DNA from 2 places in the Schaedlerella sp. genome. Region 1 is predicted to be linked to the other one. Evidence: predicted binding sites of a transcription regulator. Region 1 holds the regulator's gene; the other holds the start of a gene.
What was found. Region 1 encodes HrcA, which represses chaperone genes, less so after heat shock. Its sites were predicted from a motif close to TGTTAGCACTCNNNNNNNNNGAGTGCTAACA; they were not measured.
Positions count from the first base shown of each region.

Region 2: the regulator HrcA is predicted to act here: its motif matches at 4,573-4,603, upstream of ACTOY7_RS11235 (Hsp20/alpha crystallin family protein).

Region 1 is NZ_JBQIKP010000019.1:30,596-37,420, forward strand. It holds gene ACTOY7_RS10355 (glycogen debranching protein) at 1-479, shown strand, start outside; gene dnaJ (molecular chaperone DnaJ) at 516-1,691, opposite strand; gene dnaK (molecular chaperone DnaK) at 1,830-3,695, opposite strand; gene grpE (nucleotide exchange factor GrpE) at 3,732-4,424, opposite strand; gene hrcA (heat-inducible transcriptional repressor HrcA) at 4,455-5,504, opposite strand; gene ACTOY7_RS10380 (chromate transporter) at 5,734-6,279, shown strand; gene ACTOY7_RS10385 (chromate transporter) at 6,276-6,825, shown strand, end outside.
Region 2 is NZ_JBQIKP010000022.1:2,286-9,110, reverse strand. It holds gene ACTOY7_RS11255 (AAA family ATPase) at 1-110, opposite strand, end outside; gene ACTOY7_RS11250 (ATP-binding protein) at 288-1,730, shown strand; gene ACTOY7_RS11245 (RNA polymerase factor sigma-54) at 1,769-2,896, shown strand; gene ACTOY7_RS11240 (flavin reductase family protein) at 3,065-3,688, opposite strand; gene ACTOY7_RS11235 (Hsp20/alpha crystallin family protein) at 3,928-4,404, opposite strand; gene ACTOY7_RS11230 (MerR family transcriptional regulator) at 4,681-5,520, opposite strand; gene ACTOY7_RS11225 (hypothetical protein) at 5,604-5,894, opposite strand; gene ACTOY7_RS11220 (AAA-like domain-containing protein) at 6,238-6,825, shown strand, end outside.

The DNA of each region.
Region 1 (6,825 bases):
ATACCCGGTTTGGAAACAATAACCCTTACTGCCAGGACAATATCATCTCCTGGCTGGACTGGACTCTTTTGGCTAAAAACCAGGATCTATTCCGCTTTTTCCAATATATGATCCAGTTCCGCAAGGATCATCCCGTGATCCGCAAGAATCTGGAAGCCAGCCTGACCGGACTTCCTTATGCAAGCATCCACGGCGTGCGTCCCAACGAGCCGGACTACAGCCCGGACTCCCATGTGATCTGTGTTCTGTTTGCAGGATACGATCCCGCCAAGGCAAAAGAGGATCTGGTCTATCTTGCGGTCAACACCTATTGGGAGCCTGTTACCCTTACACTTCCGCCGCTTCCAAACGGCCTGAACTGGAAGATTGCGGTCAATACCGGAGATCCTGTACAGAATTATTTTTCAAGAGGTCACATGCCTGGTGCTGAGAGAAACATTCCAATGAAAGAAAGATCCGTTATTGTATTGGAAGTCTGAAATACAGAAAGGCTGCCGCCGGCAGCCTTTCTGTATTTATTCTTCAAAGACTTCTTTCATCTTATCCTTAAAGAAGCCTTTCTTTTTGGATTTTCCTTCATCCACCTTCTGGTTGAGGGTGTTCCCCGCCAGCTGGTCGAATTTACGCAGCGCTTCCTTCGCCTCTGCGCTCAGTCTGTCCGGAGTCTGGATCACCAAGGTCACATAATGATCCCCTCTTACTCTGGAATCCCGCAGGGACGGTACTCCCTTGCCCTTTAGGCGCACCTTGGTATCTGTCTTGGTCCCCGGTTTTACCGTATAGATGACTTCGCCGTCTACCGTTGCCACCCGGATATCCCCGCCAAGCGCCGCCTGTGCAAAAGAGATCGGAACCGTGGAGAAGATATGCATCTCCTGGCGCTGGAAGATGGGATGTCTGGATACATTCACTTCCACCAGCAGGTCTCCTCTCGGCCCGCCGTTTAAACCCGGCTCGCCCTTCTCGCGGATGCGGACGCTCTGTCCGTTGTCAATCCCGGCCGGGATAGACACCTGGATCTTCTTCTTGCTGGATGTATATCCGGTTCCGGAACAGGATGTACATTTTTCCTTGATCACCTTACCGGAACCGCCGCAGGTCGGACAGGTCTGTACATTCTGTACGGTTCCGAAAAAGGACTGGGAGGCATAGACGATCTGGCCCTTGCCGCCGCATTTTGAACAGGTCTCCGGAGATGTCCCCGGTTTCGCCCCCGTACCGTTACATGCCGTACAGGAATCCTTCAGGATCAGTTCCAGCTCTTTCTCACAGCCGAAAATCGCTTCTTCAAATGTAATACGGATGCTCTTGCGGATGTTGGCTCCCCGCATCGGGCCATTCCCGCGGCCGCCTCTTCTGCCGCCGCCGAAAAGATCCCCGAAGATGTCTCCGAAGATATCGCTGAAATCCGCACCGCTGAAATCAAAGCCACCGAAGCCGCCTGCTCCGCCGGCGCCTCCTTCAAATGCTGCGTGTCCGAACTGATCATACTGGCGGCGCTTTTCCGGATCACTCAGTACCGCATACGCTTCCGATGCCTCTTTAAACTTTTTTTCCGCTTCCGCATCTCCCGGATTCATGTCGGGATGATATTTTTTCGCCAGAACACGATATGCTTTTTTTATCGCCCCGTCGTCTGCGTCCTTGCCTATGCCAAGCACCTCATAATAATCTCTTTTTGACTCTGCCATAACAATCTACCTTTCACATTATACTATCCAGGACAGCCATGATATTGCCGGCTGCCCTGGATGTTCAGGAGCATTTTTTTATATCTGCTCAGTACCTTCGCAGATATACCGCTATCCTGTGCTGAGCAGCTGCCAAATTTATACTTCTTTGTAATCCCCGTCCACTACATCATCGCCCTGGAAGCCTTCCGGTGCAGGACCTGCTTCCGGCATCGGACCTGCACCTGCCGCTCCTGCTGCCCCAGCCTGCTCATACATCTTCGTAAACAGCTTCTGCGCGCTTTCCATCAGTTTTTCCTTCGCTGCCTTGATCTCCGCAACCTGTGCGTCCGTTGTCTCTTCCGGAGCAGACTTTGCAAGGATATCCTTCAATGCCTGGCAGTCAGCCTCTACAGCTGCCTTGTCGGAAGCATCCAGCTTGTCGCCCACTTCCTTGATAGCCTTTTCGGTCTGGAATACCATGGCATCTGCTTCATTTCTTGTATCAATCGCTTCCTTGCGCTTCTTATCCTGCGCTTCGAATGCCGCTGCTTCTTTGACTGCCTTATCGATGTCTTCATCAGACATGTTGGAGCCTGCAGTGATCGTAATATGCTGCTCTTTTCCGGTTCCAAGATCCTTTGCGGATACATTAACGATACCGTTGGCATCGATATCGAATGTCACCTCGATCTGCGGGATTCCGCGCGGAGCCGGCGGGATTCCGTCGAGACGGAACTGTCCCAGAGACTTGTTGTCTCTCGCGAACTGACGCTCACCCTGTACCACGTTGATGTCAACTGCGGTCTGATTATCTGCCGCCGTAGAGAATACCTGGCTCTTCTTTGTCGGAATGGTGGTGTTTCTCTCAATCAGCCTGGTTGCCACTCCGCCCATGGTCTCGATGGACAGAGACAGCGGGGTAACGTCCAGCAGAAGGATATCGCCTGCGCCGGCATCCCCTGCCAGCTTGCCGCCCTGTACGGATGCGCCGAGGGCAACACACTCGTCCGGATTCAGAGACTTGCTCGGCTCTTTTCCGGTCAGCCGCTTTACTTCCTCCTGTACCGCCGGGATACGGGTAGAACCGCCTACCAGCAGTACCTGCCCCAGCTCGGAAGCAGTGATTCCCGCATCAGACAACGCACGTCTTACCGGCTCTGCTGTCTTCTCTACCAGGTCATGTGTAAGCTCGTCAAATTTTGCTCTTGTCAGGTTCATATCAAAATGCTTCGGTCCTTCGGATGTTGCTGTGATGAACGGAAGGTTGATGTTGGTAGTCGTCGCGGATGAAAGTTCCTTTTTCGCCTTCTCTGCCGCTTCCTTCAATCTCTGCAGCGCCATCTTGTCGTTGGATAAGTCTACGCCTTCCTTGGACTTGAAATCAGACAGCATGTAATCTGTTACCTTCTGGTCAAAGTCATCCCCGCCCAGTCTGTTGTTGCCGGCTGTGGAAAGCACCTCAATGACGCCGTCGCCGATCTCAATGATAGATACATCAAACGTACCGCCGCCCAGATCATATACCATGATCTTCTGTTCCTTTTCATTATCCAGTCCGTAAGCAAGCGCTGCCGCTGTAGGCTCGTTGATGATACGCTTTACATCCAGACCTGCGATCTTACCCGCATCCTTGGTCGCTTGGCGCTGCGCGTCATTAAAGTATGCCGGTACGGTAATCACAGCCTCAGTTACTTTTTCTCCCAGATATCCTTCCGCGTCTGCTTTGAGCTTCTGCAGGATCATTGCGGAAATCTCCTGAGGAGAATATCTCTTGTCATCAATCGTCACTTTATAATCGGAACCCATCTCTCTCTTGATAGAAGAAATGGTCTTGTCAGCGTTGGTCACTGCCTGACGCTTTGCAGGCTCGCCCACCAGACGCTCTCCTGTCTTTGTAAATGCCACGACTGACGGTGTGGTCCTTGCGCCTTCCGTATTCGCGATCACTGTCGGCTGTCCGCCTTCCATGACGGCAACACAGCTGTTTGTAGTACCCAAGTCAATACCTATGATTTTTCCCATGATCAATTCCTCCTAGTTTTTGTGAATTAAAAATGCTTAATTAGCTACCTTTACCATGCTGTGCCGTACGACACTGTCACGGTATGTGTATCCCTTCTGGAATTCCTCGGCTATAATGTTCTCGCCCAGTTCCTCGTCCTCCACATGCATGACCGCGTTGTGGAAATCCGGATTGAATTCCTGGCCCACTGCTTCGATTGGTTTTACCCCGACCTCTTCCAGTGTAGTCATCAACTGCTTGTAAACCTTCTCCATTCCTTCCAGGATCGGGTTTTTCTTTTCTTCCTCCGGCACTGCTGCCAGGCCGCGTTCAAAATTGTCCACGACGGGAAGAATTTTATTTATGATATCTTTCGCGCCGATCTCGTACATCTGGGATTTCTCCTTATCTGTACGCTTGCGGAAGTTATCAAACTCTGCCATCTGACGGGTAAGCCGATCCGTCAGCTCCTCGATCTTTTCGTCCTTTTTATCTTTTTTATTCTTCTTTCCGAAAAGCTTTCTGCCTTTCTTCTCTTCATCCTGCCCCTCTTCCTCAGATTCCTCCTCCGAGGGTTCTCCGGAATCTTCCTCCTCAGCCGCGTCTTCCTCTGCTGAAGTATCCGCTTCCTCCGCGCAGTCTGTCTCTTCCTCCGGGTCCTCACTCTCCTGTGCCTGCTCCCGGGCTGCCTGTTCTGCTTTTGCCTTTGCTTCTTCCACGGCTTCCTTTACCATGTCTTCCTTGGTCATCTTTTCTTCCACCAGCTTCACCTTCCTAAATTAATCTTCATCCAAATCTTTCTTGTTGATCGCATCCAACTTACTCTGCAAGGTCGTCAGCGTCTTCATGACGTGTTCATAATCCATCCGCTTGGGACCGATGATGCCGATCGTTCCCTTCATCCCGTCTCCCAGATCGTAGGTTGCCGTAACGACACTGCAGTCACGCATCGTCTTCACCGGCGCTTCATCGCCGATATAGACCTGGATCCCATGATTCTCTTCACTGGATAAGGTCTCAGTTACCAGTTCCGCCAGCTGCTGCTTCTCTTCAAATGCATTGAGGATCTCCTGTGCATTCTGCTTGTCACTAAGCTCCGGATACTTGAATATGTTGGTCGCCCCGCTTGTGTAGATCTCCATATCATCCTCCACATGGATGATATCCGCCACCGCATCCAGCACATTGCTGATGACATTACTGTGGATACCGGCCTGCTCCTTCAGCCGGGCGATCAGTCCTAAGTTGATCTCTTCGATGGACATCCCGTTCAATGTAGTATTCAAAAGCATGTTCAGCTTGAGCAGTGTCTCGTTGCCGAGCATCTCTCCCACATTGATGATCTTATTCTTGATCACATTGCCGCTCATCACGATCACTGCCACGATCTGCCGCGCGTCTACCTGGGACAGCTGGATGAACTTTAACGTATTCCTCCTGTTCACAGGGGAGGATACCAGGGTTGCGTAATTGGTATTCGCAGCCAGAACCTTCGCCGCCTGCTTGAGTACCTTCTCCACCCGATCCGTCTTCTCAAGCATCACGCTCTTGAGTTCTTCCAGTTCCTGTTCCTTATCCTGCATCAGCATATCTACATATAAACGGTATCCCTTATCTGAAGGAATCCGTCCGGCGGAAGTATGGGGCTGAAATATATAACCCAGATCTTCCAGATCCGCCATCTCATTGCGGATCGTTGCAGAACTCAGCTTCAGATCCGTTGATTTGGAAAGGGTCCTGGATCCGACCGGTTCCCCGGTCTCCAGATAATTCTGGATGATAGCCCGTAATATAGTATGCTTTCTCTCACTCAGCTCTACGACTGCCATCATATTCCCCCTTTCTTCTGCGGATCATCTTCTACATTTTATAAAAAGCTCTTGTTTTTTTCTATTAGCACTCCCTCGATTTGAGTGCTAACATCTTACGTATATTAAGATAGCACCTTGATTTCCGTTTGTCAACATACTTTATATATTTTTTATCTTTTTTACTTCCCCTTGCTATTCTCCGGAAAATATCGTAATATATTTTTGAAAAAAGCTGGAGGTTCACATTATGAAAAAGCTGTGGGAATTATATGTTACATTTCTTCGTGTGGGCGGCCTTACGTTCGGCGGAGGCATGGCGATGCTGCCCATGCTGAAAAAAGAGGTCATCGAAAAAAAAGGCTGGACCAACGAGGAAGAGCTGCTGGATATCTATGCCATCGGGCAATGTACCCCGGGCATCATCGCAGTCAACACCTCGACCTATATCGGCTATGAACAGGCCGGGATCATCGGCGCCGTCTGCTGTACCCTGGGTATGGTCACCCCATCCCTGATCATCATCACTCTGATCGCCACCATATTAAATCGGTTTATCGCGGAGCCCCTGGTGGTCCACGCGCTGTCCGGCATCCGGGTCGCGGTCTGCGCCATGATGCTCAATACGGTCATTTCCCTTGCCAGAGCAGGGATCAAGGACAAGCTAGGAGTGCTTTTGTTCCTGGCCGGCTTTCTTCTTGCTACGTTCTCACCGATTCCTACGATCGTGCTGGTTGTGTGCGCGGCTGTGATCGGAATCTTCGTAAATATCAGAAAGGAGAAGGCTGGATCATGATCTATCTGACTTTATTTATAGAATTTTTCAAAATCGGTTTATTCTCCATCGGCGGCGGCATGGCTACAGTGCCTTTCCTGATGGATCTGGCGCAGAAATACCCCTGGTTCACTGCTTCCGAGCTGGCGGATATGATCGCCATCAGCGAGAGCACGCCCGGCCCCATCGGAATCAATATGGCCACTTACGCAGGCTTTCACGCTGCCGGGATTCCGGGCGCCGTCCTGGCCACCCTGAGCCTGGTTTCTCCTGCTATCATTATCATTGTCATAATCGCAAAATTTATGTCTGATTTCAGTGAAAACAAATATGTCCGTGCCGCATTTTACGGCATACGTCCCATGATCGCGTCGCTGATCGGATATGCTGTATGGCAGATTGCTGTCATTACCTTTGCAGACCTGACACAGCCAAGGCCTGTGTTCCATTACTCTTCCATGGGCATCTGTCTTGTGGTCTTTCTGCTGCTGCAGTGGAAGCCATTAAAAAAGCTCCACCCGATCCTCTGGATCGGCTGCGGAGCCATACTTGGGATTTTATTCCGGC
Region 2 (6,825 bases), on a different contig from region 1:
TTGCCTGTAAGAATCAAATGCTTTCTCTCTCCGTCTGACAGTGGTATCGTAATATTTTTCAAATGCCTGACACATTCTATTGTGATATCCGATATAAAAATGTTCTCCATATTGCCTCCATATCCGTTTCCTGATCCGAAGTTGCTAAGTATATCCCTATTATAGAAGATAATCAAATGGATTTCAACCTCTCCAATCGTATTTTGAAGTCGTATTGAAGTTGACTTTGAAGTTGCTTTGAAGTATAATTGAAGTACTTCAAAGATATCGATTCACAGGAGGAGATCATGTATCTGGAACAATTGGTTGCGATTTCTGCAATAGAAGATATGAATATGGAATGCAAAGCAAAGCTGAGCAGAAATGATGTTGTCGGCTGGCTCAAGACGATCGCAGGATTTTCTAATGCGGAAGGCGGCTCTTTTTTCATCGGCGTAGAAGATAAGACAAACAAATTAATCGGATTCTCCAGAAAAGATGCGGACAATGAGCGCAACTTTTTGAATAATCAGATTAATGAACACCTGTTTCCAAGGCCCGCATTGCGGATATCTTTCATCCGATATGAAAAAAATGGACGGGAATTATATTTGATCAGGGTGGATGTAACGGAATCTCTGATAAAACCGGTCATTGTAAAATTTAATCATATCCCTTCTATTTATATGAGGCGGGATGGATTTACAAACGGCGCGACCTATGAAGAAATCATTCAGATGAGTATTAAGAGCAGCAACACACAATTTGATATTCTTGAATCGGAAGAAATCTATGTAAGAGAGGAATTTTCCAAACTTTTTGCATTTCACCAGGAGCATAATGGCGGCGCAAAGCTGACGGACAAAGCGCTGATGTCGCTTGGATTTTTTACGCCGGATCACAAACTTAAAAACGGTGCCCTGCTGTTCCGGGACGGGTATGATCAGCCCAAAACAGAAGTGCAGTGCTCTGTCTTTTCAGGTTTTAATAAAGGCAGCGAAAGAATCGTCACCATCAATCGTTTCAAAGGAAATATCACAGACAGCATTTGCTATATGCTGGAATTTGTAAAGCAGCGAATGAACCATACCTTTATCAAGCTGGCAAATTCTCGCGTAACGATTGATTCTTATCCGGAACGCGCCTTGTTTGAAGGCATTGTAAGCGCCGTAGCACACCGAGATTATTTTCTGGATGGAACGCAGATTCAAGTCGATATGTTGAAAGACAGGCTCGAAATTTCTTCACCGGGAAGTTTTTATCAGGGAGAAAAGATTGGCAAAACTTATGATCTGTCTAAAATAATTTCCAAAAGAAGAAATGAATTGATCTGCGGGATATTGGTCAAATGCAATGTTATGGAAGCGGCAGGCACAGGCTTTGATAAAATCATGCAGGAATATATGGATGCTGATGAGCGCCATCGCCCCTATATCTATTCCGCGTCGGATCATTTTACATTGGTATTGCCGGATCTGACCTATTCCGAGGGTGTGATCGCGGATGATGCCGAAAATGTGGAATTTGTACCTGTACCAAATGGGACCCCGCATGATGAAAAGGTACTGTCCTTCTGCTACAATACCGCAAGGAAGGCCGCCGAGATCGCAGAATATCTGGAATTAAGCGACTCTTCTTATTTCCGGAAAAAGATTTTGGAAAATCTGGTGGAGCATCACTATCTGGAAAAGGATAAGGCCGCCGGAACTAACTACTATAAAGCCAACCGAGATATAGTCGGCCTGGGGTAAAAGCTGTTAACGAAAAATACGAATCACGGAGGAAGCCTATGGATTTAATGAATTACACCGCCGCCGAACAGAAGCAGGTCCTGTCCGCCGGCCAGGTACAGTCCCTGGATATTCTCGCGCTCACCAACCAGGAGCTGGAGGATTTTATGGTAAATGAATATCTGGAAAACCCGCTGCTGGAGCGCGCGGAGCAGCGGGAAAATGACCTGATGACAAGCATTGAAAAGTTTTCTGAGTCCGATGCCGGGACTTCCTACGCAGACCAGCACCCCGGCAATCCTGACGACAGAGAACATTTTGAGCAGGAATTTTCAGCCAGATCCGGCGACCCGGTAAAGGAACTCCTTTTGGGACAACTGAACTGGAAGGACTATTCCCAGAAACAGATGAAAATGATGAGCTATCTGGTGGACTGTCTGGACGATAAGGGATTTTTCACCCATGATTCCGGCGAGCTATCCGCCGAGTCCGGCTATCCGAAGGAGGAGCTGGATCAGTGCCTTGCCGTCCTGCGGGAGCTGGAGCCTGCGGGGATCTTTGCGCCGAATCTGGCGGAATGCCTGATCAGGCAGCTGGAGGCAAAGGATCTTGCCGAGGAAACATTATGCGTGCTTCTGCGGGATTATCTGACAGAGCTGGTCAGCGGACAAATCGGAACCATCTCCCGGAGCCTGGGCATTTCCACGATCCGGGTCAAGGAATATATCCACCTGATCGGAAGCCTGAACCCCCGCCCGCTCATGGACGTCCAGTCGGAGGAATCATCCTATGTTGTGCCGGATATCATCGTGTCCCGCCCAGGGGGAAAATGGACCGTGGAGATCAACGACCAGTGGATGGGGGAATACCGGTTCAGCGATTATTACATCCACATGATGAAGGACGCGACGGATCCCGAGCTCACCGCTTACTTCAAGGAACGACTGGAACGGGCCAGGTTTGTGTTCGGCTGTGTGGAACAGAGGCGAAAAACCATTACCCGCATTATGGAAGCGATTTTGGCGCGGCAGGAGGATTATTTTATACATCGGGACTCCTTGAAGCCCATGGGAATGGAGGACATCGCGGCGGACTTGAGGGTCTCTGTGTCTACCGTGAGCCGGGCAGTCAGGGGAAAATATGTCCAGTACAAAAAGACAGAGCCGTTGGAAGCATTGTTTACATAGGCTCTATGCTCTGAGCTTGCAGGCCGAAATTACAGACTTCGGATTGCAACCGTACAGGTGGAAAATTTTCATTTAGTATGGGGACTGCCCTGCCAGGGGGCAATCCCCAATACTGTACTTACCTGCAGCCATGCAGCGTAATACTGGGCCGCAGAATGAGCTGTCATTTTATAAAACTACTTTCCCAAAATCCGAAGCCGGGTGCTTGCACAGCGGGCAGATAAAATCTTCCGGCAGCTCCGCCCCCACATATTCATACCCGCAGATCCGGCAGCGCCATACGGTCTTGCCGCTCTCCGTTTTGCCTGCTGCCTGCGGCTTCGGCTTGATATTGTTCAGATAATACTCGTAGGTGACTGACGGCGTCTGGCTCAAAACCTCCATATCGGTGATGGTCCCGATAAACATCGTATGGGAACCCAGATCCTGTGTCTTCTCTACCTTCACAGAAATATACGCATTGGTTCCCTCCGTAATATGCCGGATGCCATTGGTCCCGGTCTCATATGCGTCAAAGCCGGCAAACTTGTCCGCGTCCCGCCCTGACTGGAACCCAAACCGCTTGAACAGTTCAAAATCCGCATCCTGGCTGATGATCGATACGGTAAATTCTCCGGTCTGCTTGATCATATCATGGGTAAAATTTGCTTTGTTCACTGCAATGCTCATCTGATTCGGCTCCGACGCCGCCTGGATGGCCGTGTTGATGATGCAGCCGTTGTCCTTGCCGTCCGCCTTTGCGGTCAGGACGAATAATCCGTAGGTTAACTTGTACATTGCTTTTTTGTCCATAAAACAGTCTCCTTTACTTTGTATTGCTTTTTGTGTCATGTCCGGCTCGCATTGCGCCTTTACCGAGTTATCTCTAACAATACTTTTTCTTTAATTATACTCATACGCAGCATTTCAGTCAATGTATCCTGCTATTTTCTCCTGTTATCCAAATCACAAAAACCCGGAGCCGGACAGCTTCTGCACTGTCCCGCGCTCCGGGTTGTATATCCGTTGCTTCATCTATAAAAGAGGGGCCATTATCCCTCGATGGCAATATACTTCTTTTCCTCAACCTGCGGCTTTTTCTCTTCCGGCTTTGGGATCGCCAGCTTCAGTACCCCGCTCTCATACTTGGCGCGGATGTCTTCCTGCTTTACCTCTTCTCCGACATAGAACGATCTGCTCATACTGCCTGCATACCGCTCCCGGCGCACAAACCTTCCGGTCTTCTTATCTTCCTCGTCTTTGCTGAGCCCCTTTGCCGCGCCGACTACCAGATATCCGTCATTCAGTTCCAGGGAAAGCTCTTCTTTCTGAAAACCGGGCAGATCAATGTCTACCTCATAGTGGTCATCATGCTCCTGTACGTCTGTCTTCATCATATGCATTGCGTGGCGTCCGTACAGCTTTCTCTGTGCTTTCTCCATTGCCCTGTTGTCATACGCGGGAAAATCAAAAAATCCATCAAATAAATCATCAAATAAGTTTTCTCCAAAAATACTGGGTGTCATCATAAGTCATCGCTCCTTTTCTAATGAAAAACAACTTGTTAACTCGAACCGGGGATGCTTCGTATAATTCGTATCAAGATACTTCCTGCGGATTATACCAGGAAGGAAACGGGACTTCTAAGTGGTTCCTTTCTTTCCTTCTCCTTTGTTCTATCTGTACTATAACACGCAAATTAGCACTCGTCAATAGCGAGTGCTAATTTTTTTGTGAACTTTCTGTGACCGCCGGCCCTTCATAAGTTCATTCATCTTCCTTCAGGATTCCTCAGTTGTTCCATATCATACCCCATAATACTCCCGGATCGCCCGCGCCGCATATTCCGAGCAGCCTTCTCCAAACTGCGCGTCCGTCACCTCCGCCAGTTTCCCGTTCTGCAGATATTCCTTCGCCAGATCCAGCAGGATGCTCCTTGCGTTGTCCAGCCGGAACATGTTCTTGTAGCTCTCGGCAAGCCTTTTCACGGCCTCTTCTGCAAGTAATGCATCCCCGGTTTCCTTTGCCTTCATGAACTGCCGGTAGATCTGCTCGTTTTCCTCCTGGGGCTGCGCAAAATCCTCCGTGTTCCCGGTGGATTGCAGGATGGCTTCCATGGCCTTTTCCTTGCTGCCGTACCAGCGGAATATATCCGAGAGCGCCTGCTTATTCTGAAAGCCGGACGCCAGGTACTCCCGGTACTGCTCCAGGCCGCCGTATTTTTCCGCCTGTTCCTCCAGATTCTGTTTCGGCATACACTCCAGAGTATGGTCTAAGATCTTCTGTACCTCTTCATTGCTGAATGCTTCAAAGCTCATGATATTGACTCCTTTCATTACATCTGTGATCAGTTCGATGATCCCGTTCAGCCTGTTCCGCTTCCGCTCCAACAGGGACTTCTGTGTCCGAAGAACCTGCTCCCGGTCATAATCCGGGTTGTCCAGGAGCCTCCGGATATCCGCCAGAGGGATCTCCAGCTCCCGGAAAAACAGGATCTCCTGGAGCCTTTCGATGGTCCGGTTGTCATATAAGCGGTAGCCGGCTTCGGTCATCGCCGCCGGCTTCAGAAGCCCGATCTCATCGTAATACCGCAGCGTCCGGATGCTCACCCCTGTGATCTCCGACACCTCTTTTACGGTTTTCATGGTCTTGTTTCCTCCTTTCGGTTTCATCCTAAACCATGACGCCGCGGGAGAGTCAATACTGATTTTTTAACGGATTGTCAACCTCACTTATCCAAATCCAACGGTTCCTCCGGCAACGCTGCCGCAATGCTCATCTTCTCATAAACCATCCGCAGAAGCTGTGTCCGGCTTGTAGTTCCCAGGGAAACCGGCGCGAAAAAGACCCGCTGCCCGTTCTGCGTGGTACACAGGTCGAAAAAGGAACGCCGATGGGGAATCAAAACCGCGAGCCGCTCCAGGATCTGCGTCTGCAATGCAGTGACATCCTTCTGTATATGTAAATTCAGAATCATTTCGTCCAATTGATTCCACTGGCTGTTATCTAAAGTAATCATCTTATTTCGCCCCTCCATGAAATTATTTTATCATTGTTTACGAAAATAGTAAATCGGTCCGCTGTTAATAAGCCATATTTCCAGAATAATGCCAAGTAGCTTCCTCGTGTCAGAGAGAAGCTGCTTGGTATATTCATTTTTACTTTTGGCCAGGGTCTGACCAGTAACGAGCAGGGCGCAGAAGGAAAGGAACTGCAATGAGTTTGTTGTATTTTTCTGTGAAAGCCTGTATACTAGGAAAAAAGAGAGCCGGTTTTACTGGTTCTTTGGAGGCGCAATGCAGGCCGCCTGAAAACAGACCGGGGATATACGATCGTATTTTTGAGAGGAACAGGTGATTAAGATGGAAATTGACAAAATGTTCAACGTTAACGCAGACTGCCAGCCTGATCTGCATTACATGGTCGATATTACAGAACGCCTTCAAAAGATAAAAGAAATGGTAGACGCTGGTCAGTATTTTACCATCAACCGGGCCAGACAATATGGAAAGACAACGACACTCCAGGCATTGGGAGCGTTTTTAAAAAAGGATTATATCGTGGTGAGTCTGGATTTTCAAATGCTGGGTGCGGCAAAATTTAAAGACGAAAATGTTTTTTCCGTTGCTTTTGCCAGACATTTTATTCGGGCGTTGGAAAGAGATGCAAGGATTAATCCCAGACAGACTATGCCCTTAAAGGAAGAGCTTAAAAAACATAAAACAGAACTGGAACTTCTGGAGCTATTTGAATTTTTAAGCGATATCTGCAGAGAGGCCCCCAAACCGGTCATCCTGCTTGTCGATGAGGTGGACAGTGCTTCGAACAACCAGGTTTTCCTGGATTTTCTTGCACAGCTTCGTGGATATTATATCAACAGGAAGAGTGTTGCGGCTTTCCACTCTGTGATCCTTGCAGGGATTTATGATGTGAAAAGCATAAAGAGAAAA